Regions from separate parts of the Cupriavidus sp. 22TCCZM04-2 genome, predicted to be linked through region 1. Evidence: predicted binding sites of a transcription regulator. Region 1 holds the regulator's gene; each other region holds the start of a gene.

Region 1 (5,648 bases):
GCCGTCCTGCTGGTGATCTCCGCGCTGGCGCTGTTCCTGTTCACGGCCATTGCGGGGCGGCTCTTCTGTGGCTACGCGTGTCCACAGACGGTCTACACCGAAATATTCATGTGGATCGAACGGCATGTCGAAGGTGACCGCTTCGCGCGGATCCGTCTGGACGGCGATCCGTGGAGTTTGCGCAAATTTCGCCTGAAGGCGACCAAGCACTCGCTGTGGCTACTGGTCGCGCTATGGACGGGCTTCACGTTCATTGGCTACTTCGCGCCGATACGCGAGCTTGGCGGTCAGGTCCTGAGCTTCTCGCTGGGGCCGTGGCAGGCGTTCTGGATGCTCTTTTACGCCTTCGCGACATGGGGCAATGCGGGCTTCATGCGCGAGCAGGTGTGCAAGTATATGTGCCCGTATGCGCGATTCCAGAGCGTGATGGTTGACCGCGACACCTACGTGGTCACCTACGACGTCGGGCGCGGCGAGCCGCGCGGGAGCCGGTCGCGCAAGGTGGATCATCATCAGGCAGGGCTTGGCGACTGCGTCAACTGCAGCATTTGCGTGCAGGTGTGTCCGACAGGCATTGATATCCGTGACGGGCTGCAGTACGAGTGCATTGGCTGCGGCGCCTGCATCGATGCCTGCAATCAGGTCATGGACAAGATGGACTACCCGCGTGGGCTGATCCGGTACACGTCCGAGAACGCCATGCGCAAGGCGCTGTCAGCCGCGGTGGCGCGCAAGCGGCTCGTGCGGCCGCGGACCATCATCTACTCGGTCATCTGGCTGGTGATGGTAGCGGGTTTCGTGGTGTCGCTAGCGCTGCGCACGCCGTTGAAGGTCGACATCATCCGCGATCGCGGGGCGTTGGGGCGTGAGGTGGATGGACGCTGGATTGAGAACGTCTATCGACTGCAACTGATCAACACCACCGAGGCACCCATGCGCATCAGCGTGCAGGCCGAAAGCGACGATCTGAAGAACCTGACGGTCGAGTACGATCCCGACGCGAAGGCCCTGGCGCCGACGTCGAACAAGCTGGTGCCGATCCGGATTCGCGTGCCGATCGACGATGCCGCGCAGGGTACGCACAAGATCAGCGTGACGGTGACAAGCGAAGGTTCGGGGCAAGGTAGTGCGCAAATCAGGCAATCTACCAGTTTCATCGTGCCGCGCAATTTGTGATGCTAAGGGCGGTGCAGCGCATCGGCGCTGCGCCGTACCAACCGCGAGCGCCTCGGTGAGGCGCCGACGAAGGGGGCAAGACGATGCAAGAAAGCAATCCGTGGTGGAAGGAGCCGTGGCCGTGGCTTCTGATGAGCGGCCCGTTGCTGGCCATAGTGGCTTGCGGCGTAACCATCTGGCTGGCTTCTACCCATCCTGACCGGCCGGTAGTCGAAGGTGTGTCCCGGCACGGCCTGGTCGTCGAGAAAGCAGAAGGGGTCCCGGGCAGTGCCAAGGCACCGCAAGCGAGGCGGCCATGAGGCTGCGCTGGCTGATGTGGGTACTGTGGCCGGCGTTCCTGATGGCCGGGGTGGCCACGGCAACCGTGTTTTCGGTGGTGGATCCCGGAGATCTGAATTTCTTCGGCCACCCGATCGAGGCCTCGCGCGAGGCCATTTATACGATCGGGTTCTTGCTGGCCTGGGTATTCTGCGCGTTGTCCAGCGGATTGACGCTCTATACCATGCCGACGAAGCTCAGCGAAACGGACGAGCTGGAGTGATTGGGCTGAAGCGGACCGTCTTGCCAGGCAAGGCGGTCAGACGGCCTCAGCAGGAGCGGCTGTAGACTTGCTTGATGCCTTCCATGTCGACGAGCTTGACGTGGCGTTGACGGATCTGGATCAGGCCCGCCTCGGCGAATCGTGAGAACAGGCGGCTGACCGTTTCGAGCTTCAATCCGAGATAGCTGCCGATTTCTTCCCGGCTCATGCGCATGACGAACTCGGTCGACGAATACCCGCGTGCGGACAGACGTTCTGACAGGTTGATCAGGAACGCGGCAAGTCGCTCTTCGGCACGCATGGACCCCAGCGTGACGAGCATGAGCTGATCATGCGATATTTCCTTCCCCATCAGTCGCAGGAACTGCTGCTGCAGCGATGGCAGATCCATGGACAGCGTCTGAAGATCGGCCATGCGTACGACGCATACTTCCGTGTCTTCAAGCGCGGTGGCATCCGAGGCGTGCTGCATTTCACCCAGGCCGTCGAGGCCGACCACTTCGCCAGGCAAATGGAAGCCGGTGATTTGCGAGCGGCCGTCTTCCGTGGTGACATGCGTCTTCAGGGTGCCGAAGCGAATGGCAAAAACCGCAGTCAGCGGATCGCCCATGCGGTACAGGGTTTCGCCCTTGTGGACACGGACGCGCTCTTGCACCAGGGTATCCATCTTTTGCAGATCCTGCTGGCTCATGCCCACCGGCAGGCACAGTTGCCCCATGCCGCAAGTGGAGCAACGGGGCGACATCTCGGTGACGGGGATGGATGTTAGCAATTGGAACCTGCAAGGAATGAGCGGCGAGGGCGCAATGCATGCATTTTAACGCGCGATGTGATGCGGTAGGGAGTTGCAATTGACTTTTGGTGTGCTTCTCAGTGTTTTCATGCTTGCCTTGCTGGGGGGCTTTCATTGCGCTGCCATGTGCGGTGGCGTTGCCCTCGCAGTCGAGCAGCGCGCCGTGGACGTGCCGATTGCCGTGGTGCGGCGCCCCCAAGACTGGCTCCTGGAGTTGCTGGTGATGCATGTGGGCAGGATTTCCACTTACATGCTGCTCGGTGCGATCCTTGGAGCGGTGGGGGCGACGGCCTGGCGCCAGGATTACCTGCCGGTTCAGCGCTGGCTATTTGGCGCCGGGAGCGCCTTGCTGCTGGTATCTGGCTGGCGCCTGCTACGCGGCGAAGCGTTTTCCATCGTGTGGCTGGAACGGTTCGGCGCGCGCGCGGGGACCGCCGTTGCCGGAAGCTTCGGCCGGCTTCGCCGCAAAACTCCGGCCACGGCGGCGAGAAGCGGTGGTCTGGTGCGCCGCTACGGCATGGGCTTGGCGTGGGGGCTCGTGCCCTGTGGCATGGTCTATGGTGCGCTTGCCCTCGCGTTACTGGCCGGTAATGCGCCCTCGGGTGCCCTGGTAATGGGCGCCTTCGGGCTTGGCACGCTACCGAATTTGCTGGCGCTATCCAGCTTTTCGGGGCTGCTGCGCGCTTGGGCTCGCCGCCGTTGGGTCAGGATGGGAGCTGGATTGGCGGTCATGGTCTTCGGCGGCCTGGGAATCGGTCGAGCGGTGTTATTGCCACATTCGCTGGCCGAGCATGGTTTTTGCCTGGTGTTTTGACGCCACCGTGAAGGCGCGGGAGTGCGCGGTGGTTGCAGGCGGATGCGGGAATGCCATACAATCGCCTGCATTGCGGTATCGCGCGGCGTGTTTCCGAGCGGCGCCTGGCAGCCCTTCCAAAAAAAGGGCGTCCGGAGTTTCGGACAAGCCGACATTTCGGCGCCGAACCCTTCCGCAGTCCATCCGGTTCATAATATCTGTTCAAAAGTCCGGCTGGCTCTGCGACCGTGGTGCGGTCATTGCTGGCCCTGATCCCGATATTCGTTTTTCTTGCGGCCCAGGCGGACGTTCGCCGGAAGCCATGTCCGCCCATGTGGGCGCGTGCAAGAGGTTCGTGCACTGGTACTTGCCGGTGACCGGGCAATCTCCTGCCGGAACACACCCGGCAAATCGAAGCAAAAGAAGGTGCACGGTCTCGAAGCGAAACGCTTTCGGGTTTGCTGCGCGATGAGATGGCGGTGGCAATCGCACCGTTAAATCCACAATGTCCAGGGCTCCGGATTCGTCCCTGAGCAGGTGCAAAGACAGGCTGCACACCCAACATGAATACCCAAGAGGCGAAGATCGTCCTCGAGACTGCGCTGATCTGTGCGCAGGAGCCCTTGCGCGTGAGCGACCTGCGCCGTCTGTTTGCAGACGATGTCGGCGCGGACACTGTTCGGGTCCTGCTTGATGAGTTGCGCCAGGACTGGCGCCAGCGCGGGGTCGAGTTGGTGGCACTGGCCAGCGGCTGGCGTTTCCAGAGCCGGCCTGAGATGCGGGAATACCTCGATCGCCTCAATCCCGAGAAGCCCCCCAAGTATTCGCGGGCCGTCATGGAAACGTTGGCGATCATTGCTTATCGTCAGCCGGTAACGCGTGGTGACATAGAGGAAATCCGTGGCGTGACGGTTAGCACGGAGGTGGTCAAGAAACTGGAAGACCGCAGCTGGATCGAGGTCATCGGCCACCGCGATGTACCGGGGCGACCGGCACTCTATGCGACCACCAAGGCATTCCTGGACGATCTGGGTTTGCGTACGCTGGACGAACTGCCTCCGCTCGAAGACGCCCAGGCGCAATCGCAGGCGGCGCTACTGGATCAGCAGGCGATCGATTTTGAAGAGATGGCAACGGCGCTGCCGGTGGCTGGCGACGAAGAGGCCTTCCCTGAGCCGGAGCCGGTTACGCCGGCCGGTGAGTCGTCCGATGCCGCCAAGCCGGCTGCTGGCGACGAACCTCCTGACGAGGCTGGGGCCGTCGCGCAGGCCAGCGCCGACGCCATGCAGGTGGCAGATCTCGCGTCGGCTGTGACCGAGGCAAATGGCTTCCATGCCGAAAGCGCGCCGGGCAACCAGGACGGCGGCAATTCATCCGGCGACGATACTGTGCCGCCGCACGCGAGCGAGCATGATGATGAGCGCGTGCCCAACTGAACAATATGCAACATCCGATAGTGAATACTTTGTCTGATTCCGTTGAACAAGACACCCGGTCAGCCGGGTCACCGGCTGCCGACGGCGCAGCAGAATCCGGGTCAGGCACCGATACGGCGCCGCGCCGGAAGGGGCTGAGACGCGGCTTGCGCAACCTGGTGGCTTCGCGCCGGCAGGGCGGGCAGGATCGAGACGGCAATCGCGCCGAAGGAGCCGAGTCTGGCGCCCAGGCTGATGCTGGCGAGAGCAGGCCTGCCGGCGAACCCGGCGGGCGTGCGGCCCCGCGTGGCCGCGGCAAGCGCAAGCCGATCAGGGCGGAAAATGCGCCGGCCCGGGAAGGCGGTCAAGCTGGGCAGGAGCGCGGCGACAAGGGCGAGCAGGCGGGCCGCAAGCGCAAGCCGCAGGGCCAGCGCACTGCCCGGGCCACGCCGGAAGGCGATGTCCAGTCGGCGGGTCGGCAGCAGGGCCCGCGCAAGGGTGGTCAGTCGCAACGGAAGGGGCCGGCCGGTCCCGAGAAGGCGGGCGCGAGCAGCGAAGACCTGTTCCGCTTTGTTATCTCGGATCAGTACGACCAGGAAGACACCGTCATCCCACGCACCAAGGCTAAGCCGGTGCGCGAACTGTCCGCGGACGACGATGCGCCTAAGCTGCACAAGGTCCTGGCTGAAGGCGGCCTGGGCTCGCGCCGCGAAATGGAGGAGCTGATCCTGCAGGGCCGCGTTTCCGTCAACGGATTGCCCGCGCATATCGGCCAGCGGATCCTGCCGGCCGATCAGGTCCGGGTGAACGGCAAGCTGATTCATCGCAAGATTTCTTCCAAGCCTCCGCGCGTGCTGCTGTACCACAAGCCGGCCGGCGAGATCGTGAGCCAGTCGGATCCCGAGGGCCGCCCGACCGTGTTCGACAGCC
Region 2 (5,648 bases), on a different contig from region 1:
CGAGCGCATTCCGCTGGGCCCGGCACTGGGCCAGTGCTGCGGCGGCGTGGTCCAGCTGGGCTTCGAAGTCCTCGGCCAGGATGACTTGCGCTGGCTGGACGCAGTGGAAGCCGCTTTCGCCGCGGGCAGATCACTGCAACGCACGGTTCCGGCATCAGGTGCAGTAACCGCCGCAGAATGCCGCGCGGCGGTGCCGTCGGTCACGCTCGAAGCGGGCGGCTCCTGGATCGACACGCTCGTCCCCGATGAGATGCACGTCGTCCTGTTCGGCGCCGGCCACGTCGGTCATGCGCTGGTCAAGGTGCTGGCCAACCTGCCGTGCCGCGTGCACTGGGTCGATGAACGCGACACGCTGTTCCCGGCCGGCCTGCCCGACAACGTCGAGGCCGAGGCCAGCGACACGCCTGAAGCCGTGGTCGCGCAGGCGCCCGCGGGCAGCTACTTCCTGGTCATGACGCACAGCCACGCGCTGGACCAGACCTTGTGCGAGGAGATCTTCCGGCGCACCGACTTCGCGTATTTCGGGCTGATCGGCTCCAAGACCAAGCGCGCGCGCTTCGAGCACCGGCTGGCGGACTACGGTGTCGACCCGGCCCGCTTCCCCGAGATGACATGCCCGATGGGCGTATCGGGGATCACCGACAAGGCACCGGCTATGATTGCGGTAGCCATCGTCGCCCAGTTGCTGCAGGTCCGCGACCAGCGTCTCGCCGCGCTGCACGCGAGCCACGGGGAGACGGTGCATCCGTAACCATAAGACCGAGGCCCCACATGACCATCGATGCCGCGCTGGCGGACAAGATCCGCCGTACTCCCAAGGCTGAACTGCACGTGCATATCGAAGGCACGCTCGAACCCGAGCTGATCTTCCGGCTGGCCCAGCGCAACCAGGTGAGCCTGCCCTACCCTAGCGTCGAAGCCCTGCGCGCGGCGTACGCGTTCACCGACCTGCAATCGTTCCTGGACATCTACTACGCCGGCGCCAGCGTGCTGCTGACGGAAGAGGATTTCTTCGACATGACGATGGACTACGTCAAGCGCGCCGTCGCCGACAACGTCCGCCACGCCGAGATCTTCTTCGATCCGCAGACCCACACCGCGCGCGGCGTGCCGATCGGCACCGTAATCGACGGCATCGCCGACGCACTGGCCCAGGCGCGTACCGAATACGATTTCTCGAGCAGCCTGATTCTCTGCTTCCTGCGGCACCTGTCCGAGGAAGACGCATTCGCCACGCTGGAAGCCGCGATGCCCTACCGCGACCGCTTTGTCGGCGTCGGGCTGGATTCGTCCGAGCAGGGCAACCCGCCCGAGAAGTTCGCGCGCGTGTTCGCGCGTGCCCGCGAACTCGGCCTGCGACTGGTGGCCCACGCCGGCGAGGAAGGCCCCGCGCAATATGTCATCGACGCGCTGGACATCCTCAAGGTCGAGCGCATCGACCACGGCGTGCGGTCGATCGACGATGCCGCGCTGATCGAGCGCCTGGCGCGCGAACGCGTGGCGCTGACGGTGTGCCCGCTGTCGAACCAGAAGCTCAAGGTGCATCCGGACCTGCGCGAACACCCGCTCAAGCGCATGCTCGATGCCGGCGTCATGGTCACGCTGCATTCGGACGATCCGGCCTACTTTGGCGGCTACATGAACGCCAACTGGGAAGCCACGTTCGAAGCGCTGCCGCTCGATGCCGCGGATGCGCACCAGCTCGCGCGCAATAGTTTTGAAGCGGCTTTCCTGCCTCCGATGCAGAAGGCCGAGTTCCTGGCGGAGGTCGACCACTTCTGGTCGGCCACGCCGACGTCCCCGCCCGCCACGGTCCCAGCGGCCTGAGCGCGGCGCATAGCAATAGCCCGGCCCTGCGCGTGCGCGCAGGCCGGTCCCGAGAGACAGACCATGACGACCACTCCGCCGACCCCGTCCATTACCCGCGCGATCCGCGGCCGCGTGCTGCATTTCCTGCACGATCCGCAATTCCACGAGGACGCCTATCAGTATTGGGAAGATGGTCTGCTGATCGTCACCGCCGGGCGCATCGTCGCAGCGGGCGACTACAAGGGGCTGGCCGCGCGCATCCCGGCCGGCGCCGAGGTGGTGGACCACCGCGGCAAGCTGATCGTGCCGGGCTTTATCGACACGCACGTGCACTACCCGCAGACCGACATCATCGCGTCGCCGTCGCCCGGGCTGCTGCACTGGCTGGACACCTACACCTTCCCCGAGGAACGCCGCTTTGCCGAGCCCGAATACGCGCGCGCGGTGGCCGGCTTCTTCACCGACGAACTGCTGCGCAACGGCACCACCAGCGCCGTGGTCTGGAGCACCGTGCACAAGGCTTCGGCCGAGGCACTGTTTGCCGAGAGCGAGCAGCGCAACCTGCGCATGATCACCGGCAAGGTGATGATGGACCGCAACTGCCCCGATTTCCTGCGCGACACCGCCGAAACCGGCGCGCGCGATTCGGCCGACCTGATGTCGCGCTGGCATAACAAGGGCCGCCTGGCCTACGCCATCACGCCGCGTTTCGCCCCGACCTCGACCGAAGCGCAGCTGGCCGCCTGCGGCGAACTGGCAAAGGCCTACCCTGACGCGTTCATCCAGACCCACGTCGCCGAGAACCGCGACGAGGTGAAATGGGTTGCCGAGCTGTTCCCGGACGCGCGCAGCTACCTGGACGTCTACGACCGCTATGGCCTGCTGCGCCCGGGCGCGTTCTACGGCCACGCGATCTACCTGGACCAGGATGACCGCCGGCGCCTGGCCGACAGCGGCGCCGCGGTCGCCCACTGCCCGACGTCGAACCTGTTCCTGGGCAGCGGCTTCTACGACTTCCACCAGTCCGACGCCAACCGCCTGAACGTGACGCTGGCCACCGATGTCGGCGGCGGCACCTCGTTCTCGATGTTCCGCACCATGAACGCCGCGCACAAGGTCGCGCGCATGGGCGGCTACCACCTGACGGCGCTGCGCATGTTCTACCTGGCCACGCGCGCCGCGGCCGAGGCGCTGGGCTGGTCCGACCGCATCGGCAGCTTCAGCGAGGGCTGCGAAGCCGACTTCATCGTGCTGGATCCGCAAGCGACGCCGCTGATCGCCCGCCGCAGCGGCCGTTCCGGGACGCTGGAAGAGCAGCTGTTCGCCTTTGCCATGCTCGGCGACGACCGTGTGATCGACAGCGTCTATGTGATGGGCGAGGCAGTACAGACGCCCGTCGTGTGATGACTGACCGACCTTCGGCCGCAATGCGCGGCCGAAGGTCGCTATTACCCGGGACCGCTCCGGCACGAATTGACGGTGATCAAGACTCGGACCGTCGAACCCCTCTAACCTTTATGGTTCCGTTGCCGGCCATACCAGGCCTTCAGCAACGCCAGCAACCTGAAGGTTTACATGACCCCCACCGCTGCCACGCATCCCGAGGTAACGTTTGAAGCACCGGCCGCCAAAGACCGACCGTTCCCCGATCCGATTGCCCCCGACCAGCCGCTGCCGTCGCGCAAGATCATCCGCGGCTGGCTGATTCCGCTGGGCCAGCGCAGCACACCGCGCGCGCTGATGCTGTTCGCCTTTGATTATCTGCTGTTCGCGGCCACGCTGGCCGGCATCGTGCTGGCGCCGCACTGGGCCGCCAAGCTGGGCCTGGGCGCACTGGCCGGGCTGATCATCGCGCGGCTGTTCATCATCGGCCATGACGCCTGCCACCAGAGCCTGACGCCGCGCCGCGGCCTGAACAAGTGGCTGGGCCGACTGACCTTCCTGCCGTCGCTCACGCCTTACAGCCTGTGGGAAGTCGGCCACAACGTCGTGCACCACGGCTACACCAACCTGAAGGGCTTCGACTTCGTCTGGGCGCCCTATTCGCTCGAAGAATTCCAGGCGCTGCCGCGCTGGCGCCGCATGATGGAGCGCATCTACCGCAATGGCTTCGGCGCCGGGCTGTACTACCTGATCGAGATCTGGTGGTTCAAGCTGTTCTTCCCGAGCAAGCGCCAGATGGCGACGCGCCGGCCCATCTTCATGGCCGACTGCACGCTCGTGGCTGCCTTCGGCGCCGCGTGGATCGGCGCGCTGGTGTGGGCCGCACTGGCCACGGATCAATCGGCCTGGATGATGGTCGGCGCTGGTTTCGTGCTGCCTTTCCTGGTCTGGAACCTGACGGTCGGCTTCGTGCTGTACGTCCACCACACCCACACCAGCGTGGCGTGGTACGACACCAAGGCCATGTGGGCCAAGGCCCAGCCCTTTGTCTCGACCACCGTGCACTTGCGATTCCGCCACGGCATCGGCGCGGCGCTGCACCACATCATGGAACACACCGCGCACCACGTGGACATGAGCGTGCCGCTGTACCGCCTGAAGCGAGCGCAGGCGCTGCTCGAACATGCGCTGCCGGGCCGCATCATCATCGAGAATTTCTCGTGGCGCTGGTACTTCCGGACCGCGCGCCGTTGCAAGCTGTACGACTTCAAGGCCCTGTGCTGGACCGATTTCCGCGGCCGCCGCACCAGCGAGCAGTCGCCGGTTCCCGCCTGACAGGGCACATTTTCCCGGCGGTAGACGATCCCCGCCGGCGCCGCTATAATCGCGGCTTCCATTGGGGAGTAGCCGCCCTGCTCTCACCGCTCCGCGCAATGCGGAACCCGGCAGACAGGGGCGTACGTCAACAGACTTGACCGCTTGCGGTTATGGCGTGCGCAGCTCCGGACTGGCTGGCCACAGGCCCAGCCCGATCCAAGGCCTGGCGAGACCGATGACCATACCTTTCTGGCCGGGCCGGGAAAGGTGTGCGTCATTGGCATCTCGCGATGCATTGCGGCCCGGTTACTCACATAACAACATGGAAGCCTTCCTCGTCTCCACAGGCATCGTCGCGCTCGCTGAAATGGGCGACAAGACGCAGCTGCTCTCGCTTGTCCTGGCCGCGCGCTACCGCAAGCCGCTCCCCATCATCCTTGGCATCCTGATTGCCACGCTGGTCAACCACGGCTTTGCCGGGGCGCTGGGCGGCTGGATCACGCACGTGCTCGGCGAAACGCTGCTGCGCTGGATCCTGGGCCTGGGCTTCATCGCCATGGCCGGCTGGATGCTGATCCCCGACAAGTTCGACGACGAGGAAAACGCCAAGCCGGTGAAAGGCACGGTCGGCATCCTGCTCGCCACCATCGTCGCGTTCTTCTTTGCCGAGATGGGCGACAAGACCCAGATCGCCACGATCGCGCTGGCCGCCCGCTTCAACGGCGCGGTGCTCGCCGTGGTGGCCGGCACCACGTTCGGCATGATGCTGGCCAATGCGCCGGCCGTGCTGCTCGGCGACAAGTTCGCCAACAAGATGCCGATCGGCCTGGTGCACAAGATCGCCGCATGCATCTTCCTGGTGCTGGGCGTGCTTGCGCTGCTGAATATCGGCGGCTGACCACCGCAAGAGACGCGTCAGAGCATCCGGGCCGCGAAGCCTGGATGCCCTGCCTGCGGCGCGCGCGATCACCGGCCGTGCCGGCTACGCGCTGCCGGCGGTGTGGGATAATCACGGGTTCTGCCCAGGGCGCAGCTCAAGAGGTTGTACGCACGGGCGCGCGAGGGGCTCCTATTCCCGTGGCCCCGCATCCTTTCTGCGATTTAGATTCCACAACCCCACAATGCCCGCATACCGTTCC
Region 3 (5,648 bases), on a different contig from region 1:
CGCGCGAGGCATTGATCAGGATCGCGCCAGGCTTGAAGCGCGCGAGCACGTCAGCGTCGATCAGGTTGCGCGTGCGTGCCGTGGCGGGAACGTGCAGCGTGACTACGTCCGCCTGCGACACAGCCTCTTCCAGTGTGCCGGCCGCGCGCGCCGAGCCGAGCGACAGCCTGGCCAGCACGTCGTAGTACACCACTCGCATGCCCATCGACTCGGCCAGTACGCCGACCTGCGAGCCGATATTGCCGTAGCCGACGATGGCGATGGTCTTGCCGCGCGCCTCGAACGCGCCGCTGGCGCCCTTGGCCCACTTGCCGGCATGCGCGAGCGTATTTTTCTCGGGTATCTTGCGCAGCAGCATCACGGCTTCGGACACGACCAGCTCGGCCACCGAACGCGTGTTGGAGAACGGCGCGTTGAAGACCGGAATCCCCGCCGCCGTCGCGGCGTCCAGGTCGACCTGCGAGGTGCCGATGCAGAAGCAGCCGATGCTGAGCAGCGCCGGTGCGCTGCGGATGTCGTCCGCGCGCAGGTGCGTGGCGGAGCGGATGCCCACCAGGTCATGGCTGGACAGCACCTGGCGCAGCTCGTCGCCGGCCAGCGCGCCGCTGCGGCGTTCGACCGTCAGGCCGGCTTCGCCCAGGCGCGCCGTGGCGCTTGGGTGGATGTTTTCAAGCAGGATCGCAGTAGTCACGTTCAGGTTCCGCGCAAGAAGAGATCAGGGAAGGCGCGCGCAGTCTTTGCTGCGTCGCGGCAAGGTCTATTCTGCGCGAAAACGCCGCCGCAGTCCGGGAGCCCCTTTCGCCAGCATTGGCTCCCCTGGCGCGACGGCTAGCGCGAGCGCCCGCGGCGGTCGCCGCCGAGCGGGTCGACAATGATCATGGTCTGCTGCAGCACGCCGTTGTCGTCGAAGTAGCAACTGAAGTGCGCGGTCTGGTAGCCGTCCTGGAACATCCGGTAGCTCCAGGCCTCGCGCTTCATCAGTGGGTAATACTGGATAGGCTCGCGCGGCTTGCCGAAGCGCTCGAGCACATCCTGCTTGGTCCAGGCACCGACCTTGGCCTGATAGATTTCGGCTTCCGTCAACATCTGCCGATAGCTCACGAGTTTGCCGGTGGCGTCAAAGTCCGCCGCGTAGACCGCATGACCGAGAGGCTGCTGGGAGTAGAGCCAGCGCGACGTGCCATTCGGAAAACGGAAGGAATCGGTGGGTTCGCCGAATGTACTGCGCACGGCGCTCTGGTCGCTGCCGACCAGCCGCTGGCCGGTCTGTTCCGGGTGCAGCGCCGAGCAGCCGCCCAGGATCAGGGCTGCGACGCACGCCAGCGAGGCTACGTATGCCAGGCGGATTCTCATCAAAGGCTCCAGGCGGGGAGATCCCGCATGGCCGGATTGTCCGACCAGTGGAGCAAAGTGCGCAATAGGCCCGCGGCGCCAGGGCCGCGCGGACCCGGTGCGCTAGCCTTCCACTTCGCTGCGGATCAGCAGCACCGGCCGGCTGGACTTGCTGACCACGCCTTCGGAGACGCTGCCCATCAGCAGGCGCCGCACGCCACGCCGGCCATGCGTGCCCAGCACGATCAGGTCGGCGCTCCAGGCATCGGCCTGGGCGACGATGGTCGCGGAAATCTGGCCGGGCGCCACCGGCTTGTCGACAAGCTGGGTCGTATGCCTGATGCCGGCCGCCTCCAGCTTGTCCTCGGCCTCCGTCAGGACCTTGCGGCCAAAGCTACGGATGCTTTCCATCAGGGCCCTGGCGTCGAAGTAGGCGACATCGAAGAATGCGTCGCTGTCGTCGGCCACGAACAGGGCCTTGACCTCCGCACCGGTCGCCGTGGCAAGGGTGATGGCCTGGCTCAATGCGAGATCGGAAGACTGGCTGCCGTCTACGGCTAGCAGGATGCGCTGATACATGGAAACCTCCGGTGAGTCGTTGCGAGTGATCGGGGGACGGCAAATCGTAAGAGGCACCGAGTGGGCCCTTCTGGTCCAGCGTAGCCGCAGCGGGCGATAGCAGCTTGACCGGCATCAAGACTTGAACGCACCGCGGCGAGCGGAGATCTGCTGCCGCGGGATCCGATGGCGCGCATCGAACCGTGCACCGGCGTTGCCCGCCGGTGCACACACGCCCGCCTCAGGCGGGCAGGAAGCCCTCGACCGTCAGGTAGCGCTCGCCGGTGTCATAGTTGAAGCCCAGCACGCGTGCGCCGGCCGGCAACTCGGGTAGCTTGCCGGCGATCGCGGCGAGGGTGGCACCCGACGAAATGCCGACCAGGATGCCTTCTTCGCTGGCGCAGCGGCGCGCCATGTCGCGGGCCGGTTCGGCATCCACCTGGATCACGCCATCGAGCAGGCCGGTCTTCAGGTTGGCCGGGATAAAGCCGGCGCCCAGGCCCTGGATCGGATGCGGTGCCGGTGCGCCGCCGGAAATCACGGGCGAAGCCGACGGCTCGACGGCGAATACCTTGAGCTGCGGCCACTTCTGCTTGAGCACCTGCGCGCAGCCGGAAATATGGCCGCCCGTGCCGACACCGGTGATCAGTACGTCGAGCCCTTCGGGGAAATCCTCCAGGATTTCCTGGGCGGTGGTACGCGCATGGACTTCGATGTTGGCCGCGTTTTCGAACTGCTGGGGCATCCAGGCGCCGGGAATGGCGGCGATCAGTTCCTCGGCGCGGGCGATCGCGCCCTTCATGCCTTTCTCTCGCGGGGTCAGGTCAAAGGTCGCGCCGTAGGCGAGCATCAGGCGGCGGCGTTCGAGCGACATGCTGTCGGGCATCACCAGGATCAGCTTGTAGCCCTTGACCGCGGCCACCATCGCCAGGCCGATGCCGGTATTGCCCGACGTCGGCTCGACAATGGTGCCGCCCGGCTTAAGCACGCCACGGCGTTCGGCATCTTCCACCATCGACAGCGCGATGCGGTCCTTGATCGAGCCGCCCGGGTTCGACCGTTCCGATTTGATCCAGACTTCATGGCCATTGCCGAACAGCCGGTTGATGCGGATATGCGGCGTATTGCCGATGGTTTCCAGGATATTGACTGCCTTCATGTTTCCTCCAAAGGGGCGCAGCGTCACGGCGCTGCGCGAATGCGGACCAACCGGGATTCTATTGAAATTTTCATGGCCGCTCCCGCCGTTCACGGATAATGATCACGAGCCGCTGCCAGGGATCGTCCGCGTGCCTGGAGGGGAACTGGTTGAGAGGAGGGCCGGATGGAGCTCAGGCAATTGCGGTACTTTCTGCAGGTCGTCGAACTCGGCAGCATGGGGCAGGCCGCCCAGAAGCTGGGCGTGGTCACATCGGCGCTCAGCCAGCAGATAAGTCGCCTGGAGGGCGAGCTTTCCACGCGCCTGCTGCGGCGCACCTCGACGGGCGTCGTGCCGACCGATGCCGGACTGGCATTCTGGCGCCAGGCGCAACTGGCTGTGCGCCATGCCGACGACGCAGTACGCGCCGCCCAGCTTGCCAGGCTCTCCGGCCACGTCAGTGTAGGCATGGCGCCGAGCACCATCAGCGTGCTGGGCCTGCCCTTCATGCAGGCCATGCGCGAGCGCTATCCCGACATCCGCCTGCATCTCGTGGAAAGCCTGTCAGGCAACCTGGCGACGATGATCGGCACGCGCCAGCTAGACCTGGCCGTCCTGTTCCAGGCGGAGGGCCACCATCGCTGGAGCCTGGCACCGCTGCTTACCGAGCGCCTGTTTCTGATCAGCCGCGATGACATGCCCGGTCTGCCGACGGGCAAGACGGCAAGGCTTGCGCAACTGCGCGGGCTGCCGCTGATCCTGCCAAGCAGCCCGCACGGTCTGCGTTCCGTGCTTGATGCCGCCTTCGCGCGGGGCCGCCACCAGCCCAACGTGGTCGCGGAAATCGATGGCCTGGCCATGCTGATGGATGCCGTGCGCGCGGGACTTGGCGCCACGGTGCAGCCCGGCGCGGCGGTGGCGCGCCTGGGCGGCGAGCCCCTGGCGATGATCCCCATTGCCGACACCGCGGCGCGGCGCCCGAACCTGCTGGCCAGCCTGTCGGACGACGAGTTGTCTCCCGCGGGCCTGGCCGCGCGCGGCACGCTCGCCGCCGTGGCGCGCGATCTGGTGCGCGCCCGCCGCTGGCCCGGCGCTACCCTTCACGATTCGTAAACACCCGTTGCCCGATCCCGTCTGGCGGGGCATCGGGCCGCTCAGTACAGTCGCCGCAAATCACGGAGACTGTACTGATGTGGGACGTACTCGTAATCGGCGGGGGCAACGCCGCCCTGTGCGCCGCACTCATGGCGCGCGAGGCCGGCGCCAGCGTGCTGCTGCTGGAAGCCGCCCCCATGGCCTGGCGCGGCGGCAACTCCCAGCACACGCGCAACCTGCGTTGCATGCACGATGCGCCGCAGGACGTGCTGGTCGACAGCTACCCGGAAGAGGAGTACTGGCAGGACCTGCTCAAGGTCACCGGCGGACTCACCAATGAGGCACTGGCGCGGCTGGTCATCCGCGCGTCTTCGACCTGCCGCCCGTGGATGCGCCGCCATGGCGTGCATTTCCAGCCGCCGCTCTCGGGCGCGCTGCACGTGGCCCGTACCAATGCCTTCTTCATGGGCGGCGGCAAGGCGCTGGTCAATGCCTACTACCGCAGTGCCGAGGCCATGGGCGTCCAGGTCCGATACGAGACACCGGTCGATGCCATCGAACTCGACGGCGGCCGCTTCGTGGCCGCGCGCAGCGGCGACCAGCGTTTCGCGGCGCGCGCATGCGTGCTGGCGGCGGGCGGCTTCGAATCGAATCGAGCCTGGCTGCGCGAAGCGTGGGGCCAGAACGAGCGCGGCGAATGGCCGGCCGACAATTTCCTGATCCGCGGCACGCGCTTCAACATGGGCGTGCTGCTCAAACACATGATCGAGTCCGGCGCGGACGCGATCGGCGATCCGTCGCAGTCGCACTGCGTGGCCATCGACGCGCGCGCGCCGCTGTATGACGGCGGCATCTGCACGCGCATCGACTGCGTATCGCTGGGCGTGGTGGTCAATCGCGATGCCGAGCGCTTCTACGACGAGGGCGAGGACTTCTGGCCCAAGCGCTACGCCATCTGGGGCCGCCTGGTGGCCCAGCAGCCCGGCCAGATCGCCTACTCGATCATCGATGCCAAGGCCGTCGGCCGCTTCATGCCGCCGGTGTTTCCCGGCACGGTGGCTGACAACCTGCCCGAACTGGCCCGCAAGCTCGGTCTGCCCGAGCAGGACTTCGTGGACAGCGTGGCGGCCTACAACGCCGCCTGCCGCAGCGGCACCTTCGACCACACGACGCTGGATGACTGCCGCACGGAAGGCCTGCTGCCGCCGAAGACGCACTGGGCACGCCCCATCGACACCGCGCCGTTCTACGGCTACGCGCTGCGCCCGGGCATCACCTTTACCTACCTTGGCCTGAAGGTCGACGAGCACGCCGCGGTGCATTTCAACGGACAACCCAGCGCCAACCTGTTCGTGGCCGGCGAGATGATGGCCGGCAATGTGCTGGGCAAGGGCTATACGGCCGGGGTCGGCATGTCGATCGGCACCGCGTTCGGCCGTATTGCCGGCACGCAGGCGGCACGGGCGGCCGCACAATCGAAAGGAGCACGACGTGAAGCAGCTTGAAGCGCTGGTACGCGAGGCCG
Region 4 (5,648 bases), on a different contig from region 1:
GCCCGGGCAACTGGATCTACGTCGATGCGGACGGCGTGCTGGTGTCCGAAGAACAGCTCGGTGCCTGACATGACCAGGGTCTTTGTCTACGGCACCCTGCGCGCCGGCGAGGTCAACGACCTGAACGCCGCGGCGCGCCAGCACGGCATTGCCGGGCCCACGCTGCTCGGCACGGCGACCATTGCAGGCCGGCTCTATGACTTCGGTACCTATCCGGGCCTGGTGCTCGATCCCCAGGCCGGCCCGGTGGTCGGTGATCTCTATGAGGTGCCCGACGCGCTCGTGCCGGTGCTCGACGAGATCGAGGAGATCTATCCCGGCCAGTCCTCGCTGTTCGTCAGCGCACAGCACGCCGTGCTGCACGATGGCCAGCTGGTGGCCTGCCTGCTGTATCCCGTGGCCGATGCTGCGGTCGCGGGCCTGCCGCGGATTGAAGGCGGCGACTGGGTGGCTTACCGCAAGTCGCGTGATACCGCTGCGGTCTGATACCCCTTCGTAACTGAGTCGAAACGGCGCCCATCTGTGGCGCCTTTTTTATTTTGTGGCGAGCGGTCCGCGCGCGGGTGTGCCGCCCCAGCGCCCATGCGAAGTTCCTTTTTCTGCGCAAATTTCATAATGTGGAAATATGTTTTGAACGGCAAAATTGCGTAGTTTGCAGAGCACAACGTCATTTCTCATGATGAAAAACCATGTTTCGTATTATGAAATAAATTATGTAATTATTTGATTTAATTGAATAAAAAAGCAGTATGCAAGCTGCATTCAAGGCTGTTGCGTCGCGGGATGCTTCTCTAAACTCTTATATAAGACACAGCATGCGCGGCGGCAAAAACGCTTCCCTCGGCCAGAAGAACGGAACAGGGGGCGCACGTCACCAGTTTTCTTTGCCATTCCCCAATTTGTCGCTAGGAGAGTGATATGAACCGCGAACAACAGATCCAGGCACTGCAGAAGGATTGGGACACCAACCCCCGCTGGAAAGGCGTCCGGCGCAATTTCACTGCTGAAGACGTGGTACGCCTGCGCGGCTCCGTCCAGGTCGAGCACACGCTGGCCCGGCGCGGTTCAGAAAAGCTGTGGAACCTGCTGCAGACCGAGCCGTTCGTCAACTCGCTCGGCGCGTTGACCGGCAACCAGGCCATGCAGCAGGTGAAGGCGGGCCTGAAGGCGATCTACCTGTCGGGCTGGCAAGTCGCCGGCGACGCCAACCTGGCCGGCGAAATGTACCCAGACCAATCGCTTTACCCGGCCAATTCCGTGCCGCAGGTGGTCAAGCGCATCAACAATACGTTCCAGCGCGCTGACCAGATCCAATGGAGCGAAGGCAGCGGCGACACCGATTTCTTTGCCCCGATCGTGGCCGACGCCGAGGCCGGTTTCGGCGGCGTGCTGAACGCGTTCGAATTGATGAAGTCGATGATCGAAGCGGGCGCCGCCGGCGTTCACTTCGAAGACCAGCTGGCCTCGGTGAAGAAGTGCGGGCATATGGGCGGCAAGGTGCTGGTCCCGACCCGCGAAGCCGTTGCCAAGCTGACCGCGGCCCGTCTGGCTGCCGATGTTTCCGGCGTGCCGACCCTGGTGATCGCCCGTACCGACGCAGAAGCTGCTGACCTGCTGACCTCGGACGTGGACGAAAATGACAAGCCGTTCTGCACCGGCGAACGGACCGTGGAGGGCTTCTACCGCGTCCGCAACGGCCTGGAGCAGTCGATTTCGCGCGCCCTGGCCTACGCGGAAGTGGCGGACCTGGTGTGGTGTGAAACCGGTAAGCCGGACCTCGAGTTCGCCAAGAAATTTGCCGACGCCGTGCACGCCAGGTTCCCGGGCAAGATGCTGGCCTACAACTGCTCGCCATCGTTCAACTGGAAGAAGAATCTCGACGATGCCACCATCGCCAAGTTCCAGAGGGAACTGGGCGCCATGGGCTACAAGTTCCAGTTCATCACGCTGGCCGGCTTCCACTCCCTGAACTACTCGATGTTCAACCTGGCCTACGGCTACGCCCGCAACCAGATGAGCGCATTCGTGGAACTGCAGGAAGCCGAGTTCAAGGCGGCCGAGAAGGGGTTCACCGCCGTCAAGCACCAGCGCGAAGTCGGGACCGGCTACTTCGACGCCGTGACCCAGACCATCGAAGGCGGCCAGTCGTCGACGACCGCCCTGAAGGGATCGACCGAAGACGAGCAGTTCTTCGAAGACAAGAAAGTGGCCTGACTCTCCTGGCCACCGTTTGCTGAAACATAGATCGGGGGGAACCGAGTAGTCTCTTGGTTCAGCAGACCACAGGAAGCGCGTGCGACCATCACGCGCTTCTTTTTCAGGCACCGCGCCGTTTCTCTCAGGAGGCGGCGCGGTTTTTTTTAAAAAGGGGGCTGCAGCACGGAACAAGTCAAATGTAATCAATTGTCATAATTGGTGGTTATCGCGTATCAGCTCGTCCCCTCTGCCGCAAAAGTGGAATAAAGTCCCCGTGGCCTTGAATGAATGACACATTCAATGCACATCCAAAACACATTCCATTTGCACGCCTGACGTGCGTTGATTCCGCGACAACATGAAAGCACCTCTCTACATTGCCCTGGCAGCGACGGCTGCCGCGTCCCTGGCCGGCTGTGCCGGCACCAACCTTGACGACATGATGGCTGCCGGTTCGAGCCTGGCCAAGGCGGCTACGCTCAGCGACGCCGACGTCAGGAGCTTGTCGGACCAGGCTTGCACCGAATCGGACAAGACCAACAAGATCGCAGCAGCCAACAGCACCTATGGCCGGCGTCTGGCGAAGGTTATGGCCGGGCTGAAGAACTCCGACGTGCCGAACGTCAACGCCAAGGTCTACATGACGAAGGACGTCAACGCCTGGGCCATGGCCAACGGCTGCGTGCGCGTGTATAGCGGCCTGATGGACATGATGACCGATGAGGAGGTGCGCGGCGTGCTGGGCCACGAGCTTGGCCACGTGGCGCTGGGCCACACCAAGAAGGCGATGCAGGTGGCCTACACCGCGACCGCCGCACGCGGCGCGGCGGCAGCAGCCGGCAACGGTGCGGTGGCCGCGCTGTCGTCGTCGCAACTGGGCGAGCTTGGCGAGAAGCTGATCAACGCGCAGTTCTCGCAATCGCAGGAATCGGCGGCCGACGATTACTCGTTCGACCTGCTGACGAAGAACAAGGCCGGCACCAGCGGCCTGGTAACCGCGTTCCAGAAACTGGCCAAGCTCGATGGCGGCAAGTCCAGCATGTTCTCCTCGCATCCGGGTTCGGAAGCACGCGCTCAGCATATCCAGGAGCGCATCAGCAAGGGTTCCTGAGCCCGCTGCGTAAGCCAGCGTCCAATGAGGAAGGGCCGGGAAATTTCCCCGGCCCGGTCAGAGATCAGCGGCCCACGGCCGACGATCTGAGGTCAGCGATATACGATCACCGGAATGTCGGTGTGGGTCAGCACCTTCTGGGTTTCGGAGCCCAGCAGCAGGCCGGACAAGCCGCGCCGGCCGTGCGAAGCCATGAAGATCACGTCGCAGCCGTGGCGCTCCGCGGCGTCGATGATGCCCAGATAGGGCACCGCGAACGTCGACATGTCGGAGTCGAAGGTCACGCCCGCAGCCGCGGCGAGACCCTCCACCTCCTTGAGGTACAGCTTGGCCTGGTTTTCGATACGGTCCTTGAAGGCCTGCGGCGCCTCGACCACGATTTCGCTGAACGGGGTGTACGGATACTCCTCAAGGCAGACATAGGCGGTGATGCGCGCGCCAATGGCCTTGGCCAGCTCCAATCCGCCGTTGATTGCCTTCTTGGAGAGTTCGGAACCGTCGGTGGGAAGCAGAATGTGTTGGAACATGCAGGACTCCTTTCATGCGGGGGATGAGGGGAGGGGCAGGCCCGGTTGCCACCTTTACACGACCTTGGCTTGCGACCGGAAAAGCGCCTGTCTGAACTGCATTGTAGTCAGTGTGCCGAGTAGGGCATTGCGCTATATCAATTGCAACAAAGTGCGACAGCGCACGCTCGCACGCGCGTGCCTCGTTTTAGCTGGCCATGGCGGCCATTGCCGGGTGCGCCGGTGCGGGTTCGGTCCGGCGCCAGTAGGCCGGGTTGCCATAGGTGTTCTTCAGATGGTCGATGAACAGCCGTACCCGCAGTGGCAGGTGCTTGCGCTGCGGAAACACCGCGTGGATGCCGATCGGGGGCGCCTGGAACTCGTCGAGCACCGTCACCAGCCGGCCGCTTGCAATTTCGTTGCCGACCTCCCACCACGACCGCCATGCCAGCCCGTGGCCTTGCAGGCACCATTCGTGCAATACGGCGCCGTCGGTGCATTCCATCGTGCCGCCGACCTTGACCGTAACCGCTCGGCCTTCCTGCTGGAAGACCCAGCCGCGCTGGACGTTGGCGCTGGCGCCGAAAGCCAGGCAGTTGTGACGCTGCAGGTCCTCAGGCAATGCTGGCGTGCCCGCGCGCGACAGATAGTCGGGTGATGCCACCACCACACGCCGGGTTTCCGCCAGGCGGATGGAAACGAGGCTGGAATCGGGCAGGTCCCCCAGGCGGATCGCGCAATCGAAGCCTTCATTGACCAGGTCCACCACGCGGTCGGACAGATCCAGCGTAATCGTCACATCCGGGTGCGATTCAATGAACAGCGGCACCAGCGGCGCCACATGCTTGCGTCCATAGCCCGCTGGCGCCGTGACGCGCAGGTGGCCGCTGGCCTTCACGCCACCCGCGGAAACGCTGGCCTCGGCGTTGTGCAGGTCGTTCAGGATGCGCTGGCAGTCTTCCAGAAAGGCGGACCCCTCGAAGGTCAGGCTGATCTTGCGGGTCGTGCGGATCAGCAGCTTGACGCCCAGCCGTTCTTCCAGCGCGTCGATGCGCCTTCCGATGATGGCCGGCGCGACGCCTTCCGCCGCAGCTGCAGCGGACAGACTGCCGCGCGAGGCCACGGATACAAAAGTCTCCAGTTGTTTGAAATGGTCCACGAATGATTATTTGCGATGCCTGCGCGATCACCCGGGCGTGCCCGCGGACGGCGATCTTGCGCGAATGAGAGGGAATTGGTGTTTATTGTCGAACAAGTCAGCCAAGATTAGATGCCGAAAAGTAAAAGATCAAGTGACCCGGGCCGACTTTGCCGCACTGCAGCGTCTGCCTACAATTCGATGCATTCAATGGTGTACAGCCCCACGCAACAGCCTGCGGCAAGACCTGACCCAGGAAACCAGAGCGCCCCATGAACAAGATCCGCGCAGTCGTCTTCGACGCCTACGGCACGCTGTTCGACGTGTATTCCGTCACGGCGCGCGCGGAGCAACTGTTCCCGGGCAAGGGCGAGGCCCTGGCGCTGCTGTGGCGCGAACGGCAGATCGACTACACCCGTGTCCGCACCATGGCGAGCCCCGATGGCAAGTACTACAAGCCATTCTGGGCCCTGACCGTGGATTCGCTGCGCTATGCCGCGGAACGGTTGAAGGTGAAGCTGGACGACGCGACCGAGGCGCAGCTGCTCAAGGAATATGCATGCCTGTCGGCCTTTCCCGAGAATCTGGGCGCGCTGAAACGGCTGCGCCGCGCCGGACTGCCGCTGGGCATCCTGTCCAACGGCAATGCCGAGATGCTCGATATCTCGGTCAAGAGCGCGGGCATGCATGGCCTGTT

The links. The regulator FNR, encoded in region 1, switches genes on or off when oxygen is low (the NO sensors DNR and NnrR bind a similar motif). The targets are predictions, from matches to a motif close to TTGATNNNNATCAA.
Region 2: the regulator FNR is predicted to act here: its motif matches at 3,283-3,296, upstream of AC3FKG_RS06240 (fatty acid desaturase).
Region 3: the regulator FNR is predicted to act here: its motif matches at 2,016-2,029, upstream of AC3FKG_RS19410 (universal stress protein).
Region 4: the regulator FNR is predicted to act here: its motif matches at 3,962-3,975, upstream of AC3FKG_RS15730 (universal stress protein).

Annotation. Positions count from the first base shown of each region.
Region 1 covers NZ_JBYOJS010000006.1:118,822-124,469, reverse strand. Annotated here, with positions in the region: gene ccoG (cytochrome c oxidase accessory protein CcoG) at 1-1,176, shown strand, start outside; gene AC3FKG_RS11920 (FixH family protein) at 1,260-1,475, shown strand; gene AC3FKG_RS11915 (hypothetical protein) at 1,472-1,717, shown strand; gene fnr (fumarate/nitrate reduction transcriptional regulator Fnr) at 1,764-2,489, opposite strand; gene AC3FKG_RS11905 (sulfite exporter TauE/SafE family protein) at 2,569-3,324, shown strand; gene scpB (SMC-Scp complex subunit ScpB) at 3,867-4,739, shown strand; gene rluB (23S rRNA pseudouridine(2605) synthase RluB) at 4,745-5,648, shown strand, end outside.
Region 2 covers NZ_JBYOJS010000003.1:83,129-88,776, reverse strand. Annotated here, with positions in the region: gene xdhC (xanthine dehydrogenase accessory protein XdhC) at 1-751, shown strand, start outside; gene AC3FKG_RS06250 (adenosine deaminase) at 772-1,827, shown strand; gene guaD (guanine deaminase) at 1,891-3,213, shown strand; gene AC3FKG_RS06240 (fatty acid desaturase) at 3,385-4,527, shown strand; yybP-ykoY riboswitch at 4,579-4,801, shown strand; gene AC3FKG_RS06235 (TMEM165/GDT1 family protein) at 4,832-5,407, shown strand; gene ilvD (dihydroxy-acid dehydratase) at 5,631-5,648, shown strand, end outside.
Region 3 covers NZ_JBYOJS010000013.1:105,683-111,330, forward strand. Annotated here, with positions in the region: gene serA (phosphoglycerate dehydrogenase) at 1-691, opposite strand, end outside; gene AC3FKG_RS19405 (hypothetical protein) at 829-1,353, opposite strand; gene AC3FKG_RS19410 (universal stress protein) at 1,456-1,911, opposite strand; gene cysK (cysteine synthase A) at 2,132-3,049, opposite strand; gene AC3FKG_RS19420 (LysR family transcriptional regulator) at 3,215-4,141, shown strand; gene tcuA (FAD-dependent tricarballylate dehydrogenase TcuA) at 4,219-5,628, shown strand; gene tcuB (tricarballylate utilization 4Fe-4S protein TcuB) at 5,615-5,648, shown strand, end outside.
Region 4 covers NZ_JBYOJS010000009.1:181,235-186,882, reverse strand. Annotated here, with positions in the region: gene rraA (ribonuclease E activity regulator RraA) at 1-68, shown strand, start outside; gene AC3FKG_RS15745 (gamma-glutamylcyclotransferase family protein) at 70-486, shown strand; gene aceA (isocitrate lyase) at 919-2,214, shown strand; gene loiP (metalloprotease LoiP) at 2,555-3,307, shown strand; gene AC3FKG_RS15730 (universal stress protein) at 3,400-3,834, opposite strand; gene AC3FKG_RS15725 (LysR family transcriptional regulator) at 4,022-4,972, opposite strand; gene AC3FKG_RS15720 (haloacid dehalogenase type II) at 5,224-5,648, shown strand, end outside.